Regions from separate parts of the Exiguobacterium sp. s145 genome, predicted to be linked through region 2. Evidence: a T-box and tRNA genes for the amino acid it is inferred to sense, from the RefSeq annotation. Region 2 holds a T-box; the other holds one or more tRNA genes.
What was found. The T-box of region 2 lies ahead of alaS (alanine--tRNA ligase). A T-box ahead of a tRNA ligase gene usually reads a tRNA of that ligase, here a tRNA-Ala.
Positions count from the first base shown of each region.

Region 1: it encodes a tRNA-Ala, which carries the amino acid that the T-box ahead of alaS (alanine--tRNA ligase) is inferred to sense. The anticodon was not compared.

Region 1 is NZ_JACSMV010000004.1:113,002-123,396, reverse strand. Features, by position in the region: gene KNQ07_RS06425 (redox-sensing transcriptional repressor Rex) at 1-546, shown strand, start outside; gene KNQ07_RS06420 (twin-arginine translocase TatA/TatE family subunit) at 546-749, shown strand; gene tatC (twin-arginine translocase subunit TatC) at 757-1,536, shown strand; tRNA gene KNQ07_RS06410 (tRNA-Ala) at 1,645-1,717, shown strand; gene KNQ07_RS06405 (hypothetical protein) at 1,889-2,047, shown strand; gene KNQ07_RS06400 (hypothetical protein) at 2,141-2,590, shown strand; gene KNQ07_RS06395 (hypothetical protein) at 2,605-3,081, shown strand; gene KNQ07_RS06390 (hypothetical protein) at 3,102-3,563, shown strand; gene KNQ07_RS06385 (hypothetical protein) at 3,581-4,057, shown strand; gene KNQ07_RS06380 (hypothetical protein) at 4,080-4,565, shown strand; gene KNQ07_RS06375 (FecCD family ABC transporter permease) at 4,814-5,821, opposite strand; gene KNQ07_RS06370 (FecCD family ABC transporter permease) at 5,818-6,864, opposite strand; gene KNQ07_RS06365 (iron-hydroxamate ABC transporter substrate-binding protein) at 6,889-7,800, opposite strand; gene KNQ07_RS06360 (ABC transporter ATP-binding protein) at 7,804-8,595, opposite strand; gene KNQ07_RS06355 (NAD(P)/FAD-dependent oxidoreductase) at 8,779-9,837, shown strand; gene KNQ07_RS06350 (cation:dicarboxylate symporter family transporter) at 9,993-10,395, shown strand, end outside.
Region 2 is NZ_JACSMV010000001.1:175,694-186,088, forward strand. Features, by position in the region: gene KNQ07_RS00835 (VOC family protein) at 1-189, opposite strand, end outside; gene recD2 (SF1B family DNA helicase RecD2) at 306-2,531, shown strand; T-box leader at 2,574-2,791, shown strand; gene alaS (alanine--tRNA ligase) at 2,853-5,495, shown strand; gene KNQ07_RS00850 (IreB family regulatory phosphoprotein) at 5,530-5,799, shown strand; gene ruvX (Holliday junction resolvase RuvX) at 5,796-6,218, shown strand; gene KNQ07_RS00860 (DUF1292 domain-containing protein) at 6,231-6,518, shown strand; gene KNQ07_RS00865 (DUF1292 domain-containing protein) at 6,505-6,798, shown strand; gene mltG (endolytic transglycosylase MltG) at 6,880-8,028, shown strand; gene KNQ07_RS00875 (O-methyltransferase) at 8,101-8,742, shown strand; gene udk (uridine kinase) at 8,763-9,410, shown strand; gene greA (transcription elongation factor GreA) at 9,467-9,940, shown strand; gene mtnN (5'-methylthioadenosine/S-adenosylhomocysteine nucleosidase) at 9,999-10,395, shown strand, end outside.

The DNA of each region.
Region 1 (10,395 bases), on a different contig from region 2:
CTCAGCGAAGCGGTCAAAGTCGACTCCGCGACGATCCGTCGTGACTTTTCCTACTTTGGGGCGTTAGGGAAAAAAGGGTACGGTTATAATGTTCAACATTTGTTAACATTTTTCCGAAAGACACTCAACCAAGACGAGGTCACGAATGTCGCCTTAATCGGGGTCGGACATCTCGGAACAGCGTTTGCAAATTATAACTTTTTAAAGAATAATAGTACTCGTATCGTCATCGCGTTTGACGCCGATGAGGACAAGGTCGGAACGACGACGCAGGACGTTCCGATTTATCATGTGTCAGATATGAAAGAACAAATCAAAGCGAACAATGTCGACGTCGCCATCTTGACGGTACCGTCTCAGTTCGCCCAGTCAGTGGCAGATGAGTTAGTAGAGTATGGTGTGACCGGCATTTTGAACTTTACACCGGCCCGGTTGAATGTACCGGCCCACGTTCGGGTGCATCACATCGATTTGTCAATCGAGCTGCAGTCGCTCGTGTATTTTATGAAGCATTATTCGCAATCAGCTGAAGGAGTGAAATCATAATGGAAAACTTAATCCCGTTAACACTTGGTATTGGACCGGGGAGCATCGCTTTGATTGGTGTCGTCGCCTTAATCATCTTCGGACCGAAGAAATTACCGGAACTCGGCCGCGCTGCCGGACAGACGTTAAAAGAGTTCAAGAGCGCAACGAACGGCATCATGGAAGATGATAAGGACAAAAAGGACGAAATGAAAGAGAAGTGAGTGAATCATGGCGATCGATCAAGAACAGAGTGTGACATCGCACTTAGATGAACTGCGTAAGCGGATCATCTGGTCGCTCATCATTGTAGTGGTCATGTTTATCGCAGCCTTTCCGCTCGTCCGGCCGCTCGTCCGTTTCTTACAGGCCGACTTAAAGGAACTCGGAATTGGGCTGAATGCGTTTAACGTTGTTGATCCACTGATGTTATATCTGAATCTTGCGTTCATCATCGCAATCGTCTTGGCGTCCCCGTTTTGGATGTATCAGCTTTGGGCATTCATCCGTCCCGGTCTGCACGACCAAGAACAAAAAGCGACGTTGACGTATATTCCCGTGACGTTTTTCTTATTCCTTGCGGGTATTTCGTTTTCTTATTTTTGGCTGTTGCCGTTTTTACTCGAAGTATCGACGGAACTCGGGCAAGAGCTTGGGATTGAACAGGTCATCGGCGTCGAGAACTACTTCAGTTTCCTGATACGGTTGACGATTCCGTTCGGTGTGTTGTTCCAGTTGCCGGTCGTGACGATGTTTTTGACACGCCTCGGACTCGTGACGCCGTTCTTCATGCGGAAGAATCGGAAGTATGCATATTTTGCGCTGTTCGTGATTGCGGCGTTGATCTCACCGCCCGATATCACATCGCATTTGATGATTTCTGTTCCGTTGTTCGTGTTATATGAAATCAGCATCATCATCTCAGCACGGACGTACAAAAAAGTGCTGATTCTCGAGCAGGAGGCGGAACTGGAGCGACAGGCGGATCTTATGCGTGAGTTGAACAAATAATAGAAGATTCTCCTTTACCCGCAAGGTGAAGGAGATTTTTTTTGTAAGCGGTCTAATTTTATATTGAAAAAGTGAACAGCAATGGTTATACTCATTATAGAAACACACGGGGGCTTAGCTCAGCTGGGAGAGCGTTTGGCTGGCAGCCAAAAGGTCGTCGGTTCGAGCCCGATAGTCTCCATAATGAAGTAATTCTTCTTTAAAGAAGTATCAAAGCCTTGATTTTTAAGGTCTTTGATACTTTTTTTAGTTGAATAAAATATGTGCATGCGTTTAGAACAATCGAATGGTTTATCGAGTCCTCTAAAGGGGAAATTTCTGAATAGGTTATTTTTCTTGAGGGGGAACTCTTATGAATCCATTTACTACACTCATTGCCTTCATCGTCGGCTGTCTGGTTCTGTATCTCGGAATTCGGGATAAGAATGGTTGGTTGATCGGCGTCGCCATGATTCCGCTCGCCATTGTGGCATACAGTGTCATTTATTTAATCATCCAAGTCTCGGCCTAGAAACTTCTTTTTAGAAGTTTCTTTTTTTTTGAAACATAATTGGTAAAATGTAAGTATATTACATTAAGAAATGATGGGGAGGAACGTGTTGGAATGAATGCTGTGACAGGACAACAGATGGAATTAAAAGAACTCTATCAACAGATGCATCAACGGACGACCGCTAAATTATGGGCTGTCTTGGCACTCTTTTTATTCGCCAGCCAGCTACTCGAACAACCAATCCTTGCTTTGATTATTCCGATTCTCTATTTCATATACGATGTCGTGAGGCAACGCCGCCGTTTTCAAATCGTTGCCCGTCACACCTCAAAAGAAGCAGCAGACCGTCTGTTCCGTCTTCATGTCGGCGTCGGATTGTTTCAGTACGGAGCGCTCGCAGCCTTGATTATTCTGACGGCCAATCGGTCAGGTACGACCTTTTTGCTTGGACTATGTCTTTTCGTCATCCCGTTTTACTGGCTTTGCCGGCGTTTCTTGACGTACCGTTCCAAACAGATTGATCCGACTTATATCAGTGAAACAGAAATCCAGCAGGGATGAAGGAGGAAAGTCAGATGCAAACGGCAAAGGACGAACGGTTACATGAACTGACACTTGCCTATATCGACAAGAGTCAGCTTCAAAAAAACGGCTGGCTGATGGCTGCCGTGGCGGCGACGCTCGGCATTTTTTCGGAAACGATGGATTCCGCCCTTTATTTGGGTCTGTTGCCGCTTGTTTATCTGATTTTTGATCTTCCGTTTCAGCTGGAAAAACGCAGGATTTTAGAACGGTATCTCTCAAAAGACCAGGTTATGACACAATCGATGCTGTGGCTCGGCATTCAGATTGTGTTATATGGCTCATTGCTCATGGTGATACTCGAAACGAGTGATCTGTCCTTATGGAAAATGACGTTTTGGGTCATCCTGATTCTCGCTCCGATTTATTTTGTGACCGATTGGTTGTTTAAAAAAATGGCCCGGTCAGGCGATCCCGACTTCGTCAGTGATCAGGAAGTGCATAAGCACGTGAAGTACTTGGAAGAATGACAGCTAAAGGAGAGAACATCATGCGTACGGCACGGAACGAACGGTTACATGAATTGACGCTGGCTTACATGGAGAAAGACCTGTTAGGAACGAAGTGGTTATGGACAGTTCTACTTTTGATGGGGATCGGGATTTTAATGACATTGTTTGATTCGGTTCTACTGGCGCTGTTGTTTCCGGTTGCTTTCCTTGGATCCAATCTGCGTTATCAAGTCAAAAAACGCCAGATTCTTGAATCGTATATCGGGGAAGAACGGGCAACGAGCTACTGGCGGTTTTGGCTTATCCAAAACGTTGTGTTAACTGTTACGTTTGCCATCCTTTTGATACTGACGGGGAATCAAGCGTTTTGGCAGACGTGGGGATTAATTCTTCTGATTTTAATCCCGATTTACTTAGTGTCGGAACGATGGTTTAAAACCCGTATGCGACGCGATGATTCGGATTTTGTCAGTGATCAGGAAGTATACAAAAATATATGAAACGGGAGACAAACAGGATGAATACATTGCTTGAAAAAAATACACGATTAAATCTGCTGGGACCGCCGCTCAAAAAACTTCAACATCTGACACCGGTTCCGGTTTTGATCCTCGCAGTGATTGGCTGGTTCATTCCGGGTTTTTGGGAAACGGGACTGTTTACGTCGTTTACGATTACCATCCTTTGTTTAGGCGGTATCGTCCGGGAAATCATGCGTCTGCGGATTTTAAAAGAACGTCTGCCGGCTGAGTTGTATCAACAGACCGTTTTGAAAGTCGGTCGCGCCTCGATGCTCGGGTATCTTGTCCCTATCATTTTATTCTATGCAGGAATGATCTTTCCCCAGTATTCAGGTGTTGCGTTCGCCCTGATTCTGTTCTGGGTGTTTGCGATTACAGTATATGTCTCGCGGTTAAACACGCTAGCCAAACAACTCGATCCGGCCTTTGTGACGATGCGGGAAGTCGAACGGTACCGTAAACCGGGAAGCTAATGTGGTGAGAGGAGATTAGGAAATGAATAATATTCAACGGCAACGAACACAAGACTATCTGCGCTTCACGAAACGTGCCCGGCGTGTCCAAACGGTATTTTTTCTACTCGTCTTGGTGATCTTTTTGTTTCTGGCAGATGATTTAAATTTTTCCGAAGCCTCCATGCATTACTTTTTACTGCTTCCGGTCCTCGGCTACCAATGGACCGTCCGCTTGTTGAAGTACCGTTACTTCACGAAACGATTTGACCGGATGGAAGTCTGGGATCATCTCGCCTTGCCGTACATCGTCATTACGATTAGCGAGTTGCTGCTTGTCGTGGCGTCCCAGTTCTTGATTCCGTATGTGTCGCGACCAACGCTGATCGGACCGATTCTTGTCTTTTTACTGTCCGTCTTGTCACTTGATCGTCTCGTCGATTCGCGGATCAAACGACTGGATCCAACGCATCTGTCAGAACGCGAGCTGATTGAAGCAGAAAGGGAAGCGCGACGCGTAAAATATTAAATAATGATGAACCGATACGTAAAAAACAACAGCGGCGAGAGGAAGTTTAACTTCCTCTCGCCGCTGTTGTTTTTTTAGAAATGATTTGATTTACGAGACTCCTGCAGGAAGAAGCGCAAGGCAACTTGCGCTGTCAGAGACAAACAAGACCAGTTTTCCTGTCCAAATGGACAGGAAAACTGGCTTGTGTCTCGCCTGAGGAAAGCGAGTGAAACAAGAAATCATTTCTTGTTGGTTGATCAGTTTTCTTACTTTTTCAGAAGCAGATAAATAAAGTACGGTGCACCAATCAGTGCGACGACGATACCGGCCGGAACACCTTCCGGATCAGCGATGTTTCGTCCGATCGTATCGGCCAAGACGAGCAACCAGCCGCCGATCAACAGCGCAATCGGCAAGAACCATTGATGACGTGGACCGACGAGGGCACGGGCGATATGCGGTGCCATCAAGCCGATGAAGGAAATCCCGCCGGTGACGGAGACAGCGGATGCCGCGAGTGCGACTGCTGTCAGCAACAGTTGAATCCGTTCCTTCTCAATCGCGACCCCGACACCAATCGCGACCGGTTCGTTTAAAGCGAGCAGATTGAGTTTATTGGCTTTATACAGCGTAAACGGAATCAAGACGATCAGCCAGGGCAGCAAGGCGTAGACGAATGTCCAGTCCGTCCCCCAGATGTTACCGGCGAGCCATTTGGCGATGAAGTCGACTTTCTCACGTTTCGTCGATGAGATCAAGATGACCATGATACCGGATAAAGCCATCGAGAAGCCGACGCCGGTCAAAATCAGGCGGATCGGTTGCAAGCCGCGATTCCGGTCGTAAGAAAGCGCGTAAATGGCTACGGCCGTCACTAAAGCACCTAAGAAGGCAGCAACCGGTAATCCGTAGATAAATGAGCCGACATCAACCGGGAAATAGAGGAAGAAAATCGCCACCGCGACACCGGCTCCTGTATTAATCCCGATAATGCCGGGATCGGCCAGTTCATTCCGAGTGATACCTTGCAAAATCGAACCGGACAAGGCGAGCGCCATTCCCGCAAGTAATGTAATGATAATTCGTGGCAGACGGAGCGAGAACAGAACAAAATCTTCTTTGAACGTCCCTTGACCGAATAACGTTGGCAACAGACGGTCATATGAGACGGATGCCGGACCAAGACCGATACTTATAACGATCGTGCCGAGCAATAACACACTTAAAATGAAAAAGATCAAGCGTTGACGGCGACGTAAACGAGTTTCCATCATGAGAATGCGTGACCTCCTTTACGGACAATCAATAAGAAGAACGGTAAACCGAGCATCGAGACGATTGCGACGACCGGTGTCTCGTACGGTGCAAACAGCGTCCGACCGATCGTATCGGCAAGCAGCATGAACGTTGCTCCGAATACAGCCGTCATCGGCAGGATGTAACGGTAATCGGTCCCGACGATCGCACGGACGATATGCGGAATCATCAGCCCGATGAACGCCATGTTGCCGACTAAGGCGACGGCAGCACCGGCAAGCAGGATGACGACGACGTACAAGACAGCTTTGATCCGGGTGATGTTCTGACCAAGACCAAGTGCGACTTCTTCCGACAGACTGAGAATCGTCAACTGACGTGAGAAAATCATCGCAATCACCGTCCCGATGACGATGACCGGCGTGATCGCTTGCAGTTGTCCCCACGTCGTGCCGACGAGTCCGCCTGACGTCCACTGAGAGACGTCCTGGGCAATTTTAAAGTAGATCCCGATTCCTTCCGCAATCGCGTACAAGAAGGCGGAAATCGCCGATCCGGCGAGGACGATCCGGAGCGGGGAGAAGCCGCCTTGACGGGAAGCACCGATTCCGAAAACGAGTGCCGCACCGAGGGCAGCACCGATGAAGCAGGCGAGCATGATGCCGTAATAGTTGATGCCGGGAATGAAGACGATTGCTAAGGCAAGCGCCGCATTGGCACCGGCTGTTAGACCGAGCAGACCGGGATCCGCCAGAGGATTACGTGTCATCGCCTGCATGATGGCACCCGAGACGCCGAGTGCCGCACCGACGAGAATCGCGGCGAGTTCCCGGGGGAGACGAATTTCTTGAATGATTTTGGCTTTATCGTTGAGCGGACCAAACGTCAAGGCGTTCCAGACTTCACGGATTGACGTATCAGCAGCACCAAACGTCATCGAAATCCAAAACATGACGACGAAGAGGACCAGTCCGAATGAAATTTTTAATCCAAAGGGTAGTCGAGCGGATGACACAGGTATCGCCTCCAGTTTGTATGAATCCAAAAAAGGAGGGAGCATTGAGGCTCCCTCCTTTAGTATACGTTACGCGCCAAGGAAACTTTTCTTGAAGAACTCCAGTTGACGTTCCAATGTGAGTGGATCGTTGAAGTAAAATTCTTTTGAATCCACTTCGTAGACTTGCTTGTTCTTAACGGCAGGGATATTTTTGTATGTGTCCGTTTCTGTGAACGAGTTATCCGCTTCTGCTGTCTTGCTGAAGATCAGGTAATCGCCTGCATATTCAGGTAAGACTTCCGGTGATAACGCGTAGTAGCCATCTTTTAACGCCATCTCTGTGACTTTTTTCGGCATTTTCAATTTCATCTCTTGGTAGAGGATTTCTGTGCCGCGGCCCCAGTTGTCGCCGAAGACGTAGAGTTGTTTGTCGAAGCTTTCGATGACAGAAACTGTCGCATCTTCACCGATTTTAGCTTTGATTTCTGTTCCAGCGTCTGCTGCACGTGTTTTGAAGTCTTTGACCCAGTCGCGTGCTTCTTGTTCTTTGTTGAGCAATTTACCGATTTCGATGTGTTGCGTCAAGTAGTCGACTTTGCCGTATGTGTACGTGACAGTTGGTGCGATTTCTTTGAACTTATCGATGTTTTTTGTCGTATCGTATCCGATGATGAGATCCGGCTCGAGTTCGATGACTTTTTCGACGTTTTCTTCTGAGATTTCTTGGACGTCTTTCAGGTCAAATTTCGGATTTGATTTTGACCACGAGTCGACACCGACGAGCGGTACGTCGAGTGCCATGACGTTGCCGGCGAAACCAGCCAGGACGACGACACGTTTTGGATCAGCCGGGACTTCGACGTCACCTTTTTCGGATTTATAGGTAATCGTTTCTTTTTTTGTATCAGCAGACGAGGTCTCTTCTTTTTTCTCCGTGTTGCCACAAGCGGCAATCACAAGCGTTAACAATAAAAGAACCGGTAATAAAAGCTTTTTCATGATTCAGTCTCCCTTAATTAAGTTGTAGGTGACACACATCGGTTTATTCGTGCGCGGATCACGACCGATTTCGGCATCGATATGGAATACATCTTTGAGGACGTCTTTTGAGATGACTTCCTCACACGTTCCGGCTTTGACGACTTCGCCGTGTTTCATGGCGATGATGTAATCGGCGAAACGTGCCGCTTGATTTAAATCGTGTAACACCATCACGATCGTCCGACCTTCTGTCCGGTTGAGTTGTTCGAGTAACTCCAGAACTTCGAGTTGGTGGGCGAGATCGAGGTAGGTCGTCGGTTCATCGAGGAAGATGATGTCCGTTTCCTGCGCAAGGGCCATCGCAATCCAGACCCGTTGCCGTTGACCACCGGATAAAGCGTCGACCGGACGATGTTTGAATGCTATCGTGTCGGTTGCTTCGAGTGCCCAGTCGATGATTTCGTAATCATGTTTCGTCAGACGTCCGAATCCTTTCTGATAGGGAAAGCGACCGTATGAGACAAGCTCTGCGACCGTCAGACCACTTGCGCTTTCCGGTGTCTGGGGCAGGATAGCCATTTTTCGGGCAAGCAGTTTTGTACTTTCCTTGGCAATATCGAGACCATCAAGTAACGCGCGTCCCGATTGATGGGGAATGATCCGGGTCATCGCCTTCAGTAAAGTCGATTTGCCGCATCCGTTCGCACCGATGATCGTCGTGATTTTTCGATCAGGAATCTGAACCGTCAATTCCTTGACGATGGTACGATCTCCGTAACCAATACTGATTTCTTCTGTTGCTAGACGTACCATAGACAGAGGCTCCTTCTCGTTTAAAGCTGTTATCATTGATAATGATTATCACTATCGTCCACCTAACCATAACAGTTTCATAAAAACGCTGTCAACATTTTTTCTTGTCTTCAAGAGATGTTCACGTTATCATTGGGAATGAGAATGATAATCAGTCGTGTTGGAGAGCGAGGAGTGAGTAAGATGGAGCAGCAGGAATTGTTCGATGTAACGGTAATTGGTGGAGGCCCGGCCGGGTTATACTCTACTTTCTATAGTGGACTACGCGGAATGAAGACGAAATTGATCGAATATCAGGCAGAACTGGGTGGAAAGATTCACGTCTATCCGGAAAAGATGATTTGGGACGTCGGGGGTCAGCCACCTATTACCGGTGCAAAGCTTATGGAACAGCTGGTCGAACAAGGCTTGACGTTCAATCCGACCGTTCATTTAAACGAAAAAATCATTTCCATCACGAAGGATGTTTTTGGCAACTTCGTCCTTGAAGCAGAATCTGGGATGATTCACTATTCGAAAACAGTCATCGTTGCCGTTGGCGGCGGAATCCTCAATCCGCAGAAACTAAAGATCGAGGGTGCGGAACGGTATGAGGTGTCGAACTTAAACTACACCGTCAAATCAATTGAACGGTTTAAGGATAAGACGGTCATCATTTCCGGCGGCGGTAACTCGGCCATCGACTGGGCGAATGAACTGGAACCTGTCGCGAAAAAAGTTTATGTCACGTACCGGAAAGACTGCTTCACAGGGCATGAAGCCCAGGTCGAACAGCTTGTGAACAGCTCCGCCGTTTGTCTATTAAACACGACAATCCATAAGCTGATTGCGAGCGACGACCACCACCGGATTGCCTCGGTCGAACTGATCGATTGCACGACGAACGAAACGGTGGCGCTTGAAATTGATGAAGTCATCATCAACCACGGTTATGAGCAGGATGCCGAGCTGCTGGCGAACTGTGATCTCGATTTACAACAGGTTGATGATTTTTATATCGCTGGAACAGCATCAAGTGAATCGAGTGTACCTGGTCTCTACGCGGCAGGAGATATCCTGTCGCATGAAGGAAAAGTCCATCTCATCTCAGGTGCTTTTCAGGATGCGGCGAACGCCGTCAACCGGGCGAAAAAATATATTGAACCGGAGGCACCAAAAGTCGCGATGGTTTCGTCCCATAATGAAGTCTTTAAAAAACGAAACCGGGAATTGATTCAGGAAATGGTCAATCAAAACCGTTGAAAATAACGAAATAGCAAAGAGACGGCTTCTGTTTTTTAAACGGAAGCTGTCTCTTTGTTTGTATTGTACTATAACAGAACGGTTTGACAACGGTCTGTATTTAGGACAAAATGCTCTTATGTGTTTTTAAATGTGTGAAATTAAGGAGGAAAATTATGGCAGTAACGAAACGTAAGCCACTTGGTTTGGCTTGGCAGATTTTAATCGGATTGATTCTCGGGATTACCGTCGGTGGTATCTTTTACGGGAATCCACATGTCGCGGAGTGGCTGAAGCCAATCGGTGATATTTTTATCCGGATGATGAAAATGATCGTCGTCCCAATTGTCTTTACAACCATCGTTCTCGGTGTCTCGTCAGTCGGAAGTCCAAAAAGTCTCGGACGCCTTGGCGCAAAGACGCTTGGTTACTTTACGATCGTCACGATGATTGCCATCTTTACCGGATTATTTGCAGCAAACCTTGTTGAGCCGGGAGCCGGCATCAACATGGCGACACTCGAAAAGACGGATATCTCGACGTACGTCGCAACAGAAGAAACAACGAAAGATCAAGGTC
Region 2 (10,395 bases):
TCCGATGTACAACCATGTCGCCCAAATCCCATCCTGTTTTTCCTGTTCATGACTCGGCTCTGCATCTTCCGGTGCCCATTGTTCAACGATTGGAATACCGAGCGTTCCGTTCCAAAAGGCGACGGCCCGGTCCATGTCCTGCACTTCTAAAACTAATTCACATAATCCTGCGATCGGTAAACGTCCCATGTTTGTTCCTCCATTCAGATAATATATCAAGGAATGTTTCCCTCATTTAAAATCCCTTAAACGAGTGCTATGATAATAACTGAGTAACGGAGTCCAGAAAGAGAGCAGGTGGAGTGATGGAGCACCCCCATCAAGTAGTCGGTCGTATCAAACGTGTGCTTTTTTCCTCCGAAGAAGAAGCCCATTCCATCGTCCTGATGGCGATCAAGGAAAAAAACTTTGAACTAAAAGAAACGGAGCTTGTCGTTACGGGAACCGGTGTCGGAATCGAACTCGGCGGAACGTATCAAGCGTTCGGACGGTTGATTGATCATCCGCGATTTGGCAAACAACTAAAAGCAGAGTTGATCCGGCGTTCGGTCCCGATGACGAAACACGCTGCCGTCCGTTTTTTGACGAACGGATCGTTTACCGGCATTGGTCCGAAAACAGCGAAAAATATCGTTGATGCGCTCGGTGAAGATGCCATTGACATCATCTTAAAGGACAGTAAAGCACTCGATCGTGTCCCCGGGTTAAAACAGAAGCAGGCGGATGTCATCTTCAGCCGGCTCGCGACCTTATACGGTGTCGATCAACTGATGCTTTTTTTAGCACCGTTTGATGTCACCCCAAAACTCGCAGCAAAGATTTATGCAGCGTACGAAGGGGATGCGATGGCGAGAATTCGTGAAAATCCTTATTCCTTGATGTATGAGGTCAGCGGAATCGGTTTTAAGACGGCCGACCAAATTGCCTCGCATCTCGGACTTGTCGGATTGCATCCGGAACGGGTCGCGGCATCCATCATGCATATACTGGAGCAGGAAGCGGGAGAAGGGCATGCATTCGCGACGGTCGAATCCCTGTTACAGCGGGCACCGCGTCTACTCGGTGAGGATCCGGGTGAACGCCTGGAACAAGCCATCGAGCTGTTGCTGACGGAAGATAAGGTCAAACTCGAAGAAGGTTGTTTGTATCTGCCGACGATTTTCTATGCGGAAGTCCGGGCGGCAAAAGAGTTGGCCCGTGTCATGGCGAACGGATCCGAGCAGGAAGTCGATGTGGCGACAATTTTGTCAGCCATCGGTCAACTCGAAGAACGGTTTGGTATGGAATACGCCGTTCAGCAACGGGAGGCGATTGAGCTTGCGGTCAAGGCACCGCTGATGGTCCTGACGGGCGGACCCGGTACGGGGAAGACGACGGTCATCAAAGGGATTTTGCATGCGCTTCAGGAAATCCATGATTGGCCGCTTGAAAAAAGTCAGGTCAAGTCAGGCGAAGTCTATCCGTATGTGCTCGTCGCACCAACCGGACGGGCGGCCAAACGGCTGTCGGAAGCAACGGACGTTCCGGCGATGACCATTCACCGCTTATTAAAATATGACGGGACGAACTTCCAGCTGGACGAAGACCAACCGATTGCCGGTAAAGTACTGATCATCGATGAATCGTCCATGATCGACATCTATCTGTTATCGAGTTTGTTACGGGCCGTGCCAAACGGCATGAAGATTTTATTCGTCGGCGACCGGGACCAGCTGCCGTCGGTCGGTCCGGGACAAGTCCTTGCCGACTTGATGGATACGGACGGTATTCCGGTCGTCCGGCTCAACGTCGTCCATCGGCAGGCCGAAGATTCCTCGATTCTCCGGTTGGCCCACGATTTAAAAAACCGGGTCACGTCAGCTGATTTGCTGGCCCCTTTATCCGACCGTCGTTTTTATTCGCTTGCTCCGCAGGAATCGTTGCGCGGTATCGCGGCTTTTGCAGAAAAAGCACTGGCGAAAGGATATTCGAAGTTTGACGTTCAAATTTTAGCGCCGACGTACCGCGGACAGGTGGGCATCGACGAATTGAATATCGTTCTGCAAAAAGTCTACAATCCGGAAGCGCCGAAAAAACGGGAAGTCAAACAGGGGACACGGATTTACCGGAGCGGAGACAAGATTCTTCAGCTCGTCAACAATGCGGAAGAGAATGTCTACAACGGTGACATCGGTGAAATCGTCAATATCTTCTTTGCGAAGGAGAACGTGGATAAAGTCGATAAAATCATTGCCCGGTTCGATCAGACGGAAGTTGAATATAACCGGAGTGACTGGGATCAATTTACGCATGCTTACGCGATTACGATTCATAAAGCGCAAGGATCGGAGTTTCCGATTGTGTTGATGCCGGTCTTTTTCACCGGTGCCTTCAAGCATTCCCGGAATCTCATCTATACAGCCGTCACTCGGGCCAAAGCCAGTCTGCTGTTGTTCGGAGATCCCCGTGCCTTCCATAAAGCATCACAAGAGGAAGAGCCGCGCCGGCGGACACGGCTCATTGAACGGCTCGGCGGTATGACAAAGACTTGACTGAATGCATCAGATAGGTAATAATCACGGTAGATGAATGGACGCAAAACGTTGATGGAAGACAAGTAAATCGTAGTTTTCATGACCAGAGAGAGATGGAATTGCTGGAACCATCTTCATGACGATTCGATTGAAGCTCCTTCCGGAGTCGAGTGCAAACACTTGCGGTTAATCTCCGTTAACGGATTTTTCGAGGTAAAGGGAGCAGTTGTCTTTACGAACGAGGGTGGTACCACGAGAGCGATGCTTTCGTCCCTTTTCAGGGATGAATGTATCGTTTTTTTTGCGTTCAGGACAAATTAATCAATGGGGGTATTTTCGATGAAACCATTAAAACCGTTGACGGGTGCACAAATCCGTCAAATGTATCTCGACTTTTTCCAGTCTAAAGGGCACGCAATCGAACCAAGTGCATCACTCGTTCCAATTGAGGATCCGACGTTACTTTGGATCAACTCAGGTGTTGCTACGTTAAAAAAATATTTTGACGGACGGGTCATTCCGCAAAATCCACGGATTGTCAACGCACAGAAATCGATCCGGACGAACGATATCGAAAACGTCGGGAAAACAGCACGTCACCATACTTTTTTTGAAATGCTCGGAAACTTTTCGGTCGGCGATTACTTCCGCGAAGATGCGATCAAATGGGGCTGGGAACTCTTGACGAGTGATGAATGGTACGGTCTTGATCCGGATCGTCTTTCTGTAACGATTCACCCGGAAGACGATGCTGCCCGGCAAATCTGGCTCGAACTGGGTGTTCCGGCCGAGCGCATCATCCCGCTTAAAGATAACTTCTGGGAAATCGGTGAAGGTCCTTCCGGTCCGAACACGGAGATTTTCTTCGACCGTGGACCGGCTTTCGGAGATGATCCGAACGACTCTGAACTCTATCCGGGCGGCGAGAACGAACGATACCTTGAAATCTGGAATATCGTGTTCAGTCAATATAATCATGACGGACATGGCAACTATACAGAATTACCGCGTAAAAACATCGATACCGGAATGGGTCTTGAGCGGATGGCGAGCGTCATGCAGGACGTACCGACGAACTTTGACACGGACTTGTTCATGCCGATCATCCACAAAACGGAAGAAATCAGCGGTAAACGTTATCGCGAAGACACAAAACTGGATGTCGCGTTCAAAGTCATCGCGGACCATATCCGTACGGTTGCTTTTGCCATCGGAGACGGAGCGTTGCCTTCGAACGAAGGACGCGGTTATGTCTTACGCCGACTGCTCCGTCGTGCTGTCCGTTATGCAAAAATGCTCGGAATCGAACGTCCGTTCATGTACGAACTCGTTGATACAGTCGGCAGCGTCATGGTCGATTTTTATCCGCAAGTTCCGGAAAAAGCAGATTTCATCAAACGTGTCATCAAAAACGAGGAAGAGCGATTCCACGAGACACTGCATGATGGTCTTGCCATCCTGAACACAGTGGCACAAGCAGCCAAAAATAACGGCGAACATGTCATCAGCGGAGAAGATGCTTTCCGTTTGTATGATACGTACGGTTTCCCGCTCGAACTGACGGTTGAATACGCGGAAGATCATCAGATGTCCGTCGATGAAGAAGGGTTTAAACTGGCGATGGATGAGCAACGGAAACGTGCCCGTGCTGCCCGTGAAGACGGCGGTTCGATGCAACAACAATCAGAAGTATTGGCAACTTTGACTGTTCCAAGTCAATTCGTTGGTTATACGGACCTTGAGACGGATGCAAAAATCATTGCTTTGTTGCATGATGGAGAACGAGTGACAGAAGTCGCTGCCGGCGAAGAAGCACAATTGTTGCTTGATGTTACACCGTTTTATGCAGAGAGTGGCGGAGAAGTGGCAGACTCAGGAACGATTACGGGTCCGGATTTCGTCCTCGATGTCAAAGATGTTCAAAAAGCACCAAACGGTCAAAATCTGCATACCGTTGTGGTCCGGACAGGGATTGCTTTAGCTGATGCATCCGTTCATGCCGCGGTCGAAGCATCATCGCGTCAAGCCATCACGAAAAACCATACGGCAACCCACTTGTTGCATAAAGCGTTGAAAGACACACTCGGAACACACGTCAACCAAGCTGGTTCACTTGTTTCAGCGGATCGTCTGCGCTTTGACTTCTCGCACTTTGGAGCAGTGACGACTGAAGAATTAGCAACAATCGAACAGGATGTCAACCAAGCAATTTGGGCATCACTTGCAGTCGAAATTGAAGAAATGAACATTGCTGATGCAAAAGCAAAAGGGGCAATGGCACTATTCGGTGAAAAATACGGCGAGACGGTTCGTGTCGTTTCGGCTGGAACCTATTCGATCGAACTCTGTGGCGGAATCCACGTCCGCAATACAGCAGAAATCGGTCTGTTCAAGATTGTTTCCGAATCAGGCATCGGAGCCGGCACACGACGGATCGAAGCTGTTACAGGAGCAGGCGCTTACCATGTCATGAACGGTCACCTGCAGACACTCGAGCAGGCAGCACGTGTCCTGAAAACGAAAACGACGGAAGTACCGGGACGAATCGAAGCACTTCAAGTTCAGCTTCGCGAAACGGAACGGGCACACGAATCATTGCAGGCAAAACTTGCAAACATCGAAGCGGCGTCACTTAAAGATGATGTCGAGCAGATCAACGGCGTCCAGGTGCTTGCGAAGCAAGTCGACGTCTCGGATATGGATGCCCTTCGCGGCATGATGGACGAACTGAAGTCAAGTCTCGGTTCGGCAATCATCGTCCTCGGTAGTGCGCAGGGAGACAAAGTCAACCTCGTTGCGAGTGTCTCAAAAGACTTAATCGATCAAGGGTACCATGCCGGTAAATTGATCAAGGAAGTAGCCACACGTTGCGGCGGCGGTGGTGGCGGTCGTCCGGACATGGCACAGGCCGGCGGAAAAGATCCTGCAAAATTAAACGAAGCTCTTGCGTTTACTTCACATTACGTGCAATCACTGGCATAATAGAGAAGTAGTGTAAATGAAAGAGGTGATTAACGTGAGTCAGATGGATCAAACGATGAAATTTAATTTTCCAGAAGACGATAGCCAGGCGGCGACACGCGAAGTATTGCTGACGGTCTATCATGCTTTAGAAGAAAAAGGCTATCATCCGATCAACCAAATCGTCGGATATCTACTTTCCGGTGATCCTGCTTACATTCCTCGTCATAACGATGCACGTAATATGATCCGAAAGATTGAGCGTGATGAACTACTGGAAGAACTCGTGAAATCTTATCTATCGGAGAGTGGAGACAAAAAATGAAGCGTGCCATCGGACTTGATGTCGGTTCGAAGACGATCGGTGTTGCGGTGAGTGATTTGATGGGCTGGACAGCACAAGGCGTCGAAACCATCAAATGGACAGAACCTGAATACCCGGTCGCCTTCAAACGACTCGAGGCAATTATTAAGGAATACGGTGTCGAAATCATCGTCATCGGACATCCGAAAAACATGAATGGGTCAATTGGTCCCAGAGCTGAGGCGAGTGAAGCGTTCGCGCGTGAAATCGAAACCCAGATGGGCCTTTCGACTGTTCTTGTCGACGAGAGACTGACGACGATGCAGGCAGAACGTATGCTGATCGATGCCGATGTCAGTCGGAAAAAACGGAAACAAGTCATCGATAAGATGGCAGCAGTCATGATCCTGCAATCTTATTTGGATCGGGCAAATCGATAAGGAGGAAATGAGATGTCTGAAGAAAAACGGCAGTATCTCTTTCCTGATGAAGACGGTGGCGAACATCTTTTCGAAGAATGGTACCGTTATGTCAGTGAGCGAACCGGCAAGACCTATTTATTTCTCGAAATGATCGGTCATCCGGAAGAGGGCGCAGATGATTTAATCATTTGCGAAATCGACGAGTTTGGCGAAGGCGAAGATGATTTTGAATTGAGCCTGATTGATGAAAACGATGAGCAGACTTGGGATGAACTTGAGGCTGCATTAAAGGAGCGGATGAATGATGCAACAGAATGAACCTACACATTACGTAATTCCCGATGGGGAAGGCAACGAATTTAAATTTGCCGAGCGTTTACGGTATGAAAGCCCACGCTCAAGCAAAACTTACATTTTCCTTGAGCCGGTCGGCGCGGATTATGATGAAGCAGAAGAAGTCGACATCTTCGTTTATGAGTTAGAAGAGTACGGTGAAGGTGATGATGATTTCAACCTCGTTCCAATCGCAGAAGACGATGCAGAAACTTGGGATGAAATTGAAGAAGTCTTTAATACATTAGAAGACGAGCTTGACTAAACCGACTCGTGTATAAGGTGGTGTCGTCAGAGCAATGGCTCTTTCGATATCACCTTGTTTTAAGAGAAGAAGGAGGAACCGATGGAGAATGAATGGAAGAAAAATGCTGAAATTGAACAGAAACGTCGCCGGACATCGCGCCGGATAACGTTAATCATCCTTTCAGTATTGTTCACGATTTTCTTAGTAGCAGGAGCAGCCATCTACATCTTTTTAAAGAGTTCACTCGAACCGGTCAACGAAGAGGCGACGAAGTCTGTCAAGGTTGAGATTCCTTTAGGCGCCGGTACAAGTACGATTTCAAGCATTCTTAAAGAAAAAGATTTAATCGCGAACGAAACGATTTTCCGCTATTATGTCCGCTATAAGAATGAATCGTCATTCCAAGCCGGGACATACACGTTGACTCAAGCGATGACACCGGACGAAATCATCAATGAATTGAAGACCGGAACAGTCATGAAAGCAGCAGATGTCAAAATCACGCTCCCTGAAGGAATCACAATGGATCGTCAAATTGCCATCATCGCGAAAGCAACCGGTTTTAAAGCTGACTCCATCCGTAAATCCCTGACAGATGAGGCATATATTAAAACATTGATTGAAAAGTATCCGATGCTGACGGACGAAGTAACGAAGCAGGGCGTCCTCTATTCTCTCGAAGGCTATCTCTTCCCGGCGACATACGAATTCGACAAAGGAAAAAGCATCAATCAAATTGCCGAAACGATGTTAGATGAGATGGAAAAGATTTATGATGCGAATGCCGATGCCATTAAGAAATCAGGCATGACTTTCCATGAAGTGCTGAGTCTCGGATCCATGGTGGAGCGGGAAGCCGCGACACCAGACGATCGTCGTGAGATTGCCGGTGTCTTTACGAACCGACTGAACGACGGGATGAAACTCCAATCGGATCCAACGGTCTGGTACGGTACAGGGGAGAATACAGCATTGACGACATTAAAGGATCTTGAGAACAATTCGAAATACAATACGTACAAGTATGAGGGTATTCCGATCGGTCCGATTTCAACCGTCAGTGAAGATTCAATTCTTGCCGTCCTTAATCCTAAAAAGACGAAATACGTTTATTTCTTTGCCCGACCACCAAGTGATAAAAATCCACGCGGTCAGATTCTTTATGAGGAAACCTATGAGGAACATCAACGTAATGTTGTGAAGTACAAACCGGAATGGGTCGAATACGAAGCAAGTAAAGAGCAATGAACAGGAGGTTGATCGGGAACGGTATGTTCGTTCCCGGTCAACCTGTTTATGCGCAGAAGGAGTGAATTCCGAATGAATGATTTTACAGCGTATGTCGAAGGGATGATTCGGCCACGTGATCCCTTGTTACAGGAAATGGAAGCATACGCGAAAGAGCACCATATTCCAATCATCGAACTGACGGGATCGGAAGTTTTATTATCGTTGTTGACGTTACAACAACCGAAACGAATTCTCGAACTCGGCACAGCGATTGGGTACAGTGCAATTCGGATGGCTCGCGCCTTGCCGGATGCCCGAATTACGACCGTTGAACGAAATGCGAAACGATACGCCGAGGCCAAGATGTTCATTGAACGTTCGGACGTTGCGGACCGGATTGACATCGTTTTTGCGGATGCAGTAGAATTAGCCGAAACCCTTGACGAGCAATTTGATGCCGTGTTCATCGATGCGGCCAAAGGGCAGTATAAAAAATTCTTTAACGGTTATGGGCGATTGGTGCCAATAGGCGGAGTTTTATATACGGATAACCTGTTTTTGCACGGGGATGTCCTAGAGACGGATCCGAAGACTTTTGACCGGAGAAGACGGCGGCTTGTCCGTCTGGTCAAAGAATTTACGGCATGGATGATGGAGCAAGACCAATATGATACGACGATTTTCCCGCTTGGAGACGGTGTGTCCGTCAGCCGGAAAGTGAAGTCGGAATGAATGATGGAGGTACGAATTCAATGCAAAAACCGGTTGTAATTGGTGTGGCTGGAGGAACAGGTTCAGGAAAGACGACGGTCGCACGTTCACTTGTCGACGCATTCCCGAGTGAATCCATCGTCATGATCGAGCAGGATGCTTACTATAAGGACCAAAGTGAATTATCGATGGAAGAGCGCTATCAAACAAACTATGATCATCCGTTTGCTTTTGACAATGATTTGCTGATCGAGCATATCAAAGCGTTGCGCGAAAACCAGGCGGTTGAAAAACCGGTCTATGATTACGTTGCCCATACACGTGCAACGGAAACGATTCCGCTTGATCCACGTGACGTCATCATCGTCGAAGGTATTTTGGCGCTTGAAGACGAACGTTTACGGGAATTGATGGATATTAAAGTCTTCGTTGATACAGATGCCGATGTTCGGATTCTGCGCCGGATGCAACGTGATATGAATGAACGGGGACGGTCGATTGATTCCGTTGTCGAGCAGTATACGAAAGTCGTCCGTCCGATGCATCTCCAGTTTTGTGAACCGACAAAACGGTATGCAGACATCATTGTTCCTGAAGGTGGCGAAAACCACGTGGCGATTGACTTACTCGTCACGAAGATCCGTGCGATTCTCGATTATCGGTCTTCTCTTGATCAAAGAGGATATTGATTCCAAAAAAGATGTGAATATACTATACTAGTGGAATAAAAAGGAGCGTGACAAAAATGGCAGAAAAACAGTATTACATGACGCTTGAAGGTAAAGCGAATGTTGAAAACGAATTAAACGAACTGAAGTCAGTCCGCCGTAAAGAAGTTGTCGAAAATATTAAAATCGCCCGTTCATTTGGTGACTTGTCGGAAAACGCGGAATATGATTCAGCGAAAGAAGAACAAGCAATGGTCGAAGGCCGGATTGCTCAACTGGAAGAGATGTTACGCAACGTTGCCATCATCTCGGAAGATGAGAAGGATATCTCGGTAGTTGGTATCGGAACGACAGTTACATTCTTGATCCTTGAAGACAACGAAGAAGAAACGTATACGATTGTTGGTAGTGCAGAAGCAGATCCGTTCACCGGGAAAATCTCGAACGAATCACCGATTGCCAAAAGCCTGTTCGGCCACAGTGTTGGCGAGCAAGTTTCCGTTCAAGCACCAGGCGGAGATTTTGCTGTAAAAATTACATCAATCAAGTAAATACGAATTAACAGCAGCCGGAGCAATCCGGTTTTCTGTTTGAACGGGGGAAAAAGAGATGCCGATCGCAATTATCGGAGCAATGGAAGAAGAAGTAAACTTACTTCGAAATGAATTATCGGAACGAAAAGATACGGTCATTGCCAACTATCATTTTTATGAAGGGCTGTTGAACAGTGTACCGGTCGTCATCTTGAAATCCGGTATCGGAAAAGTCAATGCGGCAATCGGAACGACGTTGTTACTCGATCATTTCAAGCCAAGTGCCGTTATCAATACCGGATCAGCCGGCGGATTCAGAGCCGGTCTGAAAGTCGGTGATGTCGTCGTTTCGACGGAAGTCCGTCATCACGACGTCGATGTGACAGCATTCGGTTACGAGTATGGTCAAGTACCGGGAATGCCGGCTGCCTATACAGCGGATCCAAAATTGATTGCAACAGCGGAAGCTGTCA